DNA from 3 places in the Ferdinandcohnia sp. GQ5 genome. Region 2 is predicted to be linked to each of the others. Evidence: riboswitches for the same ligand, from Rfam matches in the RefSeq annotation. Region 2 holds a riboswitch; each other region holds the start of a gene.
The links. A riboswitch is a leader RNA that binds a small molecule or an ion and turns the genes downstream of it on or off. The one in region 2 is predicted to bind S-adenosylmethionine.
Positions count from the first base shown of each region.

Region 1: it holds a riboswitch for S-adenosylmethionine, as region 2 does, so the genes downstream of both, metK (methionine adenosyltransferase) here and AC6CHV_RS18620 (aminotransferase class V-fold PLP-dependent enzyme) in region 2, are expected to answer to the same signal.
Region 3: it holds a riboswitch for S-adenosylmethionine, as region 2 does, so the genes downstream of both, mtnK (S-methyl-5-thioribose kinase) here and AC6CHV_RS18620 (aminotransferase class V-fold PLP-dependent enzyme) in region 2, are expected to answer to the same signal.

Region 1 covers NZ_JCAXEW010000024.1:44,601-47,886, forward strand. The annotation lists gene metK (methionine adenosyltransferase) at 187-1,386, opposite strand; SAM riboswitch class I at 1,779-1,940, opposite strand; gene pckA (phosphoenolpyruvate carboxykinase (ATP)) at 2,223-3,286, shown strand, end outside.
Region 2 covers NZ_JCAXEW010000016.1:52,851-56,136, reverse strand. The annotation lists gene AC6CHV_RS18620 (aminotransferase class V-fold PLP-dependent enzyme) at 1-1,764, opposite strand, end outside; SAM riboswitch class I at 1,862-1,973, opposite strand; SAM riboswitch class I at 2,678-2,783, opposite strand; gene AC6CHV_RS18615 (histidine kinase) at 3,095-3,286, shown strand, end outside.
Region 3 covers NZ_JCAXEW010000011.1:24,436-27,721, forward strand. The annotation lists gene mtnA (S-methyl-5-thioribose-1-phosphate isomerase) at 1-313, opposite strand, end outside; gene mtnK (S-methyl-5-thioribose kinase) at 318-1,508, opposite strand; SAM riboswitch class I at 1,764-1,898, opposite strand; gene AC6CHV_RS14410 (carbon-nitrogen family hydrolase) at 1,985-2,776, opposite strand; gene AC6CHV_RS14415 (aminotransferase class I/II-fold pyridoxal phosphate-dependent enzyme) at 2,873-3,286, shown strand, end outside.

The sequences.
Region 1 (3,286 bases), on a different contig from region 2:
CCCAGATTTTTTTGAGCTTGCTCAAAAAATTACCCTTGAAAATCTATGGCATCCGCCGGAGGCTTTAACTTTATTCAGTCAAGTTTGATACTAAATTGGATAATCTATTTGCTTTCATCCAACCACTCATAGCATTTCAGATGAATAAAGTTAAAAGCTCACCATTAAGGCGAGCTTTTTTCTTTCTTATTTTGCAGCTTGTGTTTTAAGCGCTTCTGCTTTGTCAGTACGCTCCCATGGTAAATCAAGATCATTTCTACCAAAGTGACCATATGCAGCGGTTTGCTTATAAATTGGACGACGTAGATCAAGCATCTTGATAATTCCAGCAGGACGTAAATCAAAATTATCACGAACCAATTCTACAAGTACATCCTCTGACACAGTTCCGGTTCCAAATGTGTCTACAGAGATAGAAACTGGTTGTGCAACACCGATTGCATACGCAAGCTGAACTTCACATTTATCCGCTAAACCAGCTGCTACGATGTTTTTCGCAACATAACGAGCAGCATATGCAGCTGAACGGTCAACCTTAGTTGGATCCTTACCCGAGAAAGCGCCACCGCCATGGCGTGCATAACCACCGTACGTATCAACAATAATTTTACGGCCAGTTAACCCAGCATCCCCTTGAGGACCACCAATTACAAAACGGCCAGTAGGATTAATGAAATATTTAGTATTCTCATCAATTAGTTCACTAGGAACGACAGGGTTAATTACATGTTCTTTTAAATTACGTTGAATTTGCTCTAATGAAATTTCAGGATGGTGCTGGGTTGAAATAACAATCGTATCGATACGAACTGGATTGTTGTTCTCATCGTATTCAACAGTAACCTGAGTTTTTCCATCTGGACGTAAATATGGAAGAATCTCATCTTTACGTACCTTTGTTAGTCTGCGTGATAACTTGTGAGCTAATGAAATTGGTAGAGGCATTAATTCTTTTGTTTCGTTACAAGCATAACCAAACATTAATCCTTGGTCTCCAGCACCAATTGCTTCAATTTGCTCATCAGTCATTTGACCTTCACGTGCTTCTAACGCTTGGTCAACCCCCATTGCAATATCTGGAGATTGCTCATCAATGGATGTTAAAACTGCACAAGTTTCATAGTCAAATCCGTATTTTGCTCGTGTATAGCCAATCTCTTTAATCGTTTCACGGACAATCTTTGGGATATCTACATATGTAGAAGTTGTAATTTCTCCCGCAACAAGTACAAGACCTGTTGTGACAGAAGTTTCACACGCTACGCGTGCATTTGCATCACTTGCTAAAATCGCATCTAAAATAGAATCTGAAATCTGGTCACAGATTTTATCTGGATGTCCTTCTGTAACAGATTCTGAAGTAAATAAACGGCGTCTATTTGTCACAAACGCTTCCTCCTTTTCGGATTCAGAATCGAATAGTTCGAGTTCTGACATTCATTGATACGGTACTCATTCCCTTAGTATTGTTACCTTCACGATTTTCTATCCTATATTAAATGAACAGTTATCTACGATCAAATGTGCCTTGGCGTTTTTGCGCCCGATCTTTAGGCCGACACGATGTGGGTCATAAAGACGGTTGCCACAGGAAGCGAAAAATTTCCGCTAAAAAATCGAGGCATCCGCCGGAGGCTTTAACATTATTCTGTTGGAATCGAACTCCGAGAATAATTTAAACACATATCACGCGTTAAGTAACATCAATAAAACCAATAAAGAATAAAAAACCTTTCCTACTATTTCGAGGAAAGGTTTATCGTTTATCCAGCCTTTCACTCTTATCGATCAAGGACATACCTTGCTCAGGTTAGCACCTTATCACTTTTTCGAATGTGGAGACCTACTAATAGGTTTCACTAAAAACCATTTGATATGTAAGAAAAGTGATGGTTGCCGGGTTTCATTGGGCCTGTCCCTCCGCCAGCTCGGGATAAGAGAGTATCCGTTCAATGACATATGATATCGCAGTAGTCCTTAAGGTGTCAACAGAATTCCGAAAAAAAACAAAGTCGAAGTGTGTCACACTATTTCCTCAATATTGACAAACTATAAAAGAATTATCGATTATAAAGGACTATTTTAGAATCTGCGCGCACTTTTTAATGATATGTTACGTAAAATACGTTAAATAGTATAGACTATTTTTATTAATGTGTTATACTAATTGTAAATTTGAGATAATTTATGGAAATTTAAAAATTAATAAAGGATGGTTTAACATGAATTCAGTTGAAGTTACAAATGAGCAGCTATTAGAATTAGTGAATGGAAAAAACGCACTTCATAACCTATCTGTTCCTATTTTAGTTGAAAAAGTACTATCTAGACAAGAGGGAATCCTTACTTCGACTGGGGCTATACGTGCGACAACTGGGAAGTACACCGGAAGATCACCTGAAGACAAATACATCGTAGAAGAAGCATCTACTAAAGATAGAATTGATTGGGGTAAGGTAAACAAACCAATTTCTGAAGAAGTATATGAAAAACTTTATACAAAAGTACTTTCATACTTAACAGAAAAAGATGAGATTTTCGTATTCAATGGATATGCAGGTGCAGACAAAAAAGTACGCATGCCAATCCAAGTAATCAATGAATATGCTTGGCATAACCTTTTCTCTCAACAAATGTTTGTTCGACCAACAGAAGAGGATCTAAATACACATCAACCTGAATTCACAGTTATTTGTGCACCAAATTTTAAAGCTGATCCTGAGGTAGATGGTACTCGCTCTGAAACATTCATTATTATTTCCTTTGAAAAACGAACAGTGTTAATCGGAGGAACTGAATATGCTGGAGAAATTAAAAAATCAATCTTCTCTGTGATGAACTATGTATTGCCTGAAAAAAATATTCTTTCCATGCATTGTTCTTCAAACGTAGGCCCTGAAGGTGACGTTGCACTATTCTTTGGTCTATCTGGAACAGGAAAAACTACTCTTTCAGCAGATCCAAAACGTCGTCTTATTGGCGATGATGAACACGGTTGGTCTAGCTCTGGCGTGTTTAATATTGAAGGCGGTTGCTATGCTAAATGCATCAACCTTTCTCGCGAGAAGGAACCACAAATTTTCGATGCGATTCGCTTTGGCTCTGTGTTAGAAAATGTGGTTGTAAATGAAGAATCCAGAATAGCTGATTATGATGATAATTCATTAACTGAAAATACAAGAGCTGCATACCAAATCGATAATATAGATAATATTATTGTTCCTAGTATTGCAGGTCATCCGAATACAATCGTATTTTTAACTGCGGATGCTTTTGGTGTTTTACC
Region 2 (3,286 bases):
GAGACGTTGTGCCTCCTTATAGGTACATCTGTTTTGTACTACCTCAAGTCCTGCCTCTTTCGCAACTTCCACTGCCCTTGGGGAAATAACACCTTCTTGTAACCAGAATACTTTTGGTTGAATCTTTGCTGCTTCAGCTGCAACTCCAATAGCTGCCTCAGGACTACGGAATACTTGAACGATATCTACCTTTACCGGAATAGATGTTAAATCTGGATATGCCTGTTCACCGAGTACTTCTGTTTCCCTTGGATTAACCGGGATAATTTTATAACCTAGACGCTGCATTTTCCGTGCAAGTCTGTAGCTTGGGCGAGCTGGATTACCACTTAGACCAACAACGGCAATTGTTTTTGCACGCTGAACTTCTTTCCCTTCAACTTCTTCACGAATAAATGTTGATTGCAGTGCCCAGCGTATTACTCCCTCATCGTTAACCGCTGTTTCTCCTTTTTGCTCACCTTTTGATGAAATGCCTGTCGCTTCATAAAAAGCCTGGTCCAAGTCATTAACTAAATCACGGTATGATTCAATACCAACCGATAAACGGATTAATTCTTCACTTACTCCTGTTTGTACTAACTCTTCCGCACTTAACTGCTGATGAGTTGTTGATGCTGGGTGAATAATAAGTGACTTGGCGTCGCCAACATTTGCTACATGTGACCATAGTGCAATGTTATTAATTACTTTCTTACCGGTTTCTCTTCCACCCTTAATGCCAAAGTTTACGATAGAGCCATATCCCGAACGCAAATATTTAGTAGCTAGTTCATGTGCTGGATGCTCTTCAAGACCAGGGTATGAAACCCAATCAACCGCAGGATGGTCATTTAAGAATTTTGCGACTTTCAGTGCATTTTCATTATGTTTTTCGATTCTTAGGTGTAATGTTTCAAGACCCTGTATCAATAGGAACGCACTATGTGGGCTTAATGAAGAACCAAAATCTCTTAAAAGCTGAACTCTAAGTTTGGTACTAAATGCTAAAGTTCCAAATTCATTTGCATACTTAATTCCGTTATAACTCTGATCTGGCTCTGTAAAGCCTGGGAACTTTTCACTGTTCCAATTAAAACGGCCTCCATCAACGACTAACCCACCAATTGTCGTTCCATGTCCACCTATCCACTTTGTTGCGGAGTGAACCACTATATCAGCACCATATTGGATTGGTTTACAAACATATGGAGAAGCAAATGTATTATCTATAATGAGTGGTACTCCATTTTCATGTGCAATCGCTGATACTGCTTCAATATCTAAAACATGCAAGCTTGGGTTTCCAATCGTTTCTGCAAATACGGCCTTTGTTTTCGGTGTTATAGCTTTTCTAAAATTCTCAGGATCTGTTGGATCAACGAAATGAGTCTTGATTCCATATTTCGGAAGCGTAACAGCGAAAAGATTGTAAGTTCCGCCATATAAGTTGGAAGCTGCTACGATTTCGTCTCCTGCTTGTGCGACGTTCATAATGGATAGAGCAATTGCGGCCATTCCTGAAGATGTTGCTACAGCTGCGACACCATCCTCCAACAACGCGATTCGTTTCTCAAGCACATCAACAGTCGGGTTACCGATTCTAGAATAAATATTACCTGACTCATCAAGACTAAATAGACTTTGAGCATGATCTGTATTATGAAAGACGAAAGAACTCGTTTGATATATTGGTACTGCACGTGAACCAGTTGTAGGATCTGGGGATTGACCACCATGTAAAAGTATCGTTTCATCATCATAAGTTTCATATTGTTTTGTCATTGTTTAAACCTCCAAGTTCAATTTTCTGCAAGTTTGCTAGATAAGTTTTTATTTTATGTAAATAAAAAGCCCCCTCAAAATAAGAAGAGGGGGCCTCAACTTATCTTTCAGATGTACACACATCTGCAGGAATTAGCACCTTTTCAAGTTTTCACTTGAAGGTTGCTGGACTTCATCGGGCCTGTTCCCTCAGTCTCTCTGGATAAGAATTTTATTCAAATGACGTATTAACGCTTTAATCCTTCATTAATATAAAGTATTATAGAATACTTTATTTTTTCAGTCAATATATTTTTTAGAAAAATATATCTATTTCTAAGATTTTTTCTATTTGATTAACCGTTGGAAAGTGCTCCTTCTTCCAATTTAAAATAAGGCTCTTTTCTAAAAGATTGTTGCTTTTATTTGTAGGGTGATTTCCGCTTCTGGTACTCGCTTTCCGCGGGCGATCCGCAAGCCTCCTCAACAAAATGTGGAGGAGGCTTGCACAGAAACGAGAAAATTGGCCGACTAAAGCGCCACGTCCTGTGGCGGAGTCGGCACTAGCACGTCGTGTACGTCGGAGACTCCGACAAAGAGGCGTTTTTTGCCTCTGAAGGGGGAGTTGAAATTTCTCGAGTCTCTAGCCGCTGCAACTGGACAAGTCGCTATGTCACTGCGGGGTCTCACCTGGCTCGCTATTCCCGCGGGACCTTGAATTGCTTCCTCGAAACTACACCGCACGAAGAAAATGCAAGCATTTTCGAGGATCCCGTACCATCCACTGAAATAATTAATTGGACAATAATATATCCCTTGCATAATCGGATCAAAAAGCAACAAAGTTTACGAAAATAGCCTAAAATAAAAACCCCTTCTGAAAGACCAGAAGGGGCGCAAGAATTTACAATAATAATATTTGCATTCGTCCACCTTCTCATCTCCGGAATAAAAATACTCCTCTGAACTTGGCACCGGGCATTCAAATGCTGGTTGCCGAGGCTTCGTAGGGTCAGTCCCTCCACCTCTCTTGATAAGAAGAATTGCATTATTTAACTTTAGTTGTAATGTTAAACATTTTAGATAATTTAGTCAATGGTTTTTTTATAGATGATAAAAAATTTTTTTATTGTTTCATATATTTATTTAAAACAACTATAGAGCACTAGAGCAAGGTTTCACCATAACTTAGTCTAACCGATAAACAAGCATTTTCAATTCCCTTAACAAATGATAAAATGGCACTAGTTCTTAGTTCCTGTGTTTTAAAACTATAACATCCCTCTCGATGATAACGGTTACAAATATACAAGATTATGAAACTAATGACAAAATAGAAAGGCGAAAGCCCATGATCAAAAAATTTAAAAAATGGAACACATTACGAAATCAGATCTTATTTATCTTCTTATTTGTCATGATTATCGTTCTTTTGATTGTAGGTCTATTAACATTAAGACAGGTCTCTACTCTTTTAAAAAGCAATGCAGAAAAACAAATCCGCCAGGTTGCGATTGAGGCAAACGGTAGAATGGAATCTTTA
Region 3 (3,286 bases), on a different contig from region 2:
TTAATGCCCAAATTAGATTTACAGCGGTAGGGCGTGAGCTTCCTAAGTATTCTTTATCTTTTTGGAGTCTTTCCTTGAATTCTTGTATGGATGTTACATCATAGCCTTGAGCAGACAATGCTAAACCAAACGCAGCAGTAATTCCTATTGCTGGAGCTCCACGGACTTTTAATGTGGTAATACTGTCCCAAACATCCTCAATTGAAAAAAGGTCGATAAATACAGTTTCCAACGGAAGCTTTGTTTGATCTAATAGTTTGATATGTGTTTCATTCCACTGAACAGATTGAGGAACTTTTTTTGTGTATGTCATGTTGTCACTCCTTAGCTGTTTTTTCTACATAGTTTCGTAGAGTTCCAAGTTCCTTGATTGACTTGCGTTCTTTTATTAATTCTTTTCCTAAACGTAGTGCATGCTGTTTAGTTGCGATTTTTTGTTCAATGCTTTCAATGCCATCTAAGTCAGCAACATGTGCAAGGCCGATTGTTCGACGTATCACTTCACAGCCAGCAAAACCAATTGCATCTTCAAAAGTTTGCTCAAGAACATATTCCAAATAACCTTCCGTATCACGATAAAGTTCAACCGCTTCATTTTTCCAAAGGTCTGAGAAAGTCCAGGAAAACACTTCCCATGTTCTTTTGATATGTTCGTATAATGGCTCACGGTACTCAGAATCTCTTGAAATTGCATTTAATAATAGATTTGCAATAAATTGCCCGATATCAAAACCGAGTGGGCCAAAATAGGCAAATTCAGGATCAATAACTTTCGTCTCAGTTTCACTAGCGAATATACTTCCTGTGTGTAAATCGCCATGTAATAGAGCATCTGCTTGAGTTAAGAACTTCTGCTTTAACTTTGCAATTTCAAGCTTCAGCGGTTGGTCAGCCCAAATTTGTTCAACATCATTCTGTAATTCCTCTTCGAAACTATTTGTATCGATATCGAAAAATGGATCTGTAAAAACAAGATCCTCCGTAATTTTACAAAGGTCAGGATTTATAAATTTTTGAACCAATATTTTTTTCTTCGATGGCTCTAGTCCAAAGTCTGAAGTGTAAAATAATGTTTTAGCTAAAAATGTTCCAATATGCTCAGATAAAAGCGGGAAGTTTTTACCTTCAATGAGACCTGCTCTTGAGATTTGCAAGTGGGAGAGGTCTTCCATCACAGTAATAGCTAGAATCTCATCAGAATAATAAACCTTTGGTACAAGAGTTGGCACATAATCCGCTGCTGCTAATAATGCATTTGCTTCAATTGTTGCTCGCTTTAAAGATAATGGCCAGCTTTCACCAACCACCTTTGCATATGGTAAAGCTTGCTTAATAATAATGCCATTTCCTTCTTCTTCGGTGATATGGAAAACTAGATTTAAATTTCCATCCCCAATTTCTCTGCATTTTAAAAATGTTCCTTCTTCAAACAAACCTAAACGAATGGCCAATGCCACCGCAGTGCTTTCTGTTAATGGTTCGTAAATCGATTGATATGAAATTGACATATTTATATTCCTCCAGAAGTATTATTTAATAGTTTGGAGGCTTTTCTAAAAACGGAAAAGCCTCTTTCATTGAAAGAGGCTTGAAGACACGGCTTCGCACCTCTTATCTGCCAAGAAGATCAAATGAGCCTTCAGCGAATTTGCGCACAGATTTTTTCGAGCTTGCTCGAAAATTTACCTTTGAAAATCTGTTGCATCCGCCGGAGGCTATAACTTTATTCAGTCTGGTTTTAAGCATGACTGAATAAAGTTATTCACTTCCTGCTGGAATTAGCACCGTGCCTTGTGGGTTTCCCCAGCGCTAAAAAATAGCGCCTCACCTTGCGATGGATTTACGGTCGGTTGCTGGGCTTCATCGGGCCAAGTCCCTCTGCCTACTCTTGATAAGAGATCAAATTAATTGATATTCTATTATATGTTGATACTGAAGAGAATGATATCAACGAATGTACATAATTGTCAATATATTTTTATTTCTATGAATGATAAAAATTAGGACGACGATCCTGGAAGATAGGAATTTGTTTTCTCACCTCTTTTACCTTGCTAAGGTCGATTTCTCCAACTAGAGTTGTGCTTTCAGTACCTGCTTCAGCAATAATGTTTCCCCAAGGGTCGATAACCATCGAATGACCTCCGAATTCATTATTAGGATTACTTCCAACACAATTACATGCAACAACATAGCACTGATTTTCAATCGCTCGACTAAGGAGTAATGTTCGCCAATGCTCAAGGCGAGGAAGTGGCCATTCTGCTACCACGAATAAAACTTCTGCGCCACTTGTTGTATGTGCACGAATCCATTCTGGGAAGCGAATGTCGTAACAAATCACACCAGCTGCTGGTACATTTTCAATTATGAAATCGCCTTTTGCTTCACCGGCCTTTAAATACAAATGTTCATCCATTAGCTTGAATAAATGTAGTTTGCTGTATTCACTTAGCAATTCTCCGTCTCGATTAAAGACAAACATCGTATTTGTCACACCTTGCTCCGTCTTTTTGGCTACAGAGCCTGCTACAATATTTACAGAGTATTGTTTTGCTAAGGTTTTTATAAACGTTTTTGTTTCATCGCCATTTTCATCTGCAATTTCATCTAATCTTGTTAAATCATATCCAGTCGTCCAAAGCTCTGGAAGGATGATAATATCAGGTTTGTCCTGATTCATTGTCTTTTCGATTTCTTTAGAAATTTGGGCAAAATTCTCTTGCGGTTTACCGAATTGAATATCATACTGTATACAAGCAATTTTAAGATTCATTTGGTATCCTCCCAGTGAAAATAATACTTTACAAGTTAACTCTAACAATATATTATTTTTGGTTAGTATTTCAAGTATTTTGAAGAAGGTGTAGATATGAAAAATTTCCAACAATCTGAAACCCTGCAAAAATTACCGAAACAGTTTTTTGCTTCTCTTGTAGCTAAGGTGAACAATGTAGTTGCCCAAGGGCATGATGTAATAAATTTAGGTCAGGGGAATCCTGACCAACCAACACCTCAACATATTGTTGAAGCTCTTAAAAAGGCTGCCGATCAGACTAAATTTCATAAGTATTCTCCATTTCGTGGCCATACATTCTTAAAGAAGGCAGCGGCAGAATTTTACCAACGTGAATATGGTGTTGAACTTGACCCTGAAACAGAAATCGCGATTTTATTTGGTGGAAAGGCTGGATTGGTAGAGATTCCACAATGTCTATTAAATCCTGGGGATGTTGCATTAGTACCTGACCCTGGTTATCCAGACTATTGGTCAGGTGTTGAGCTT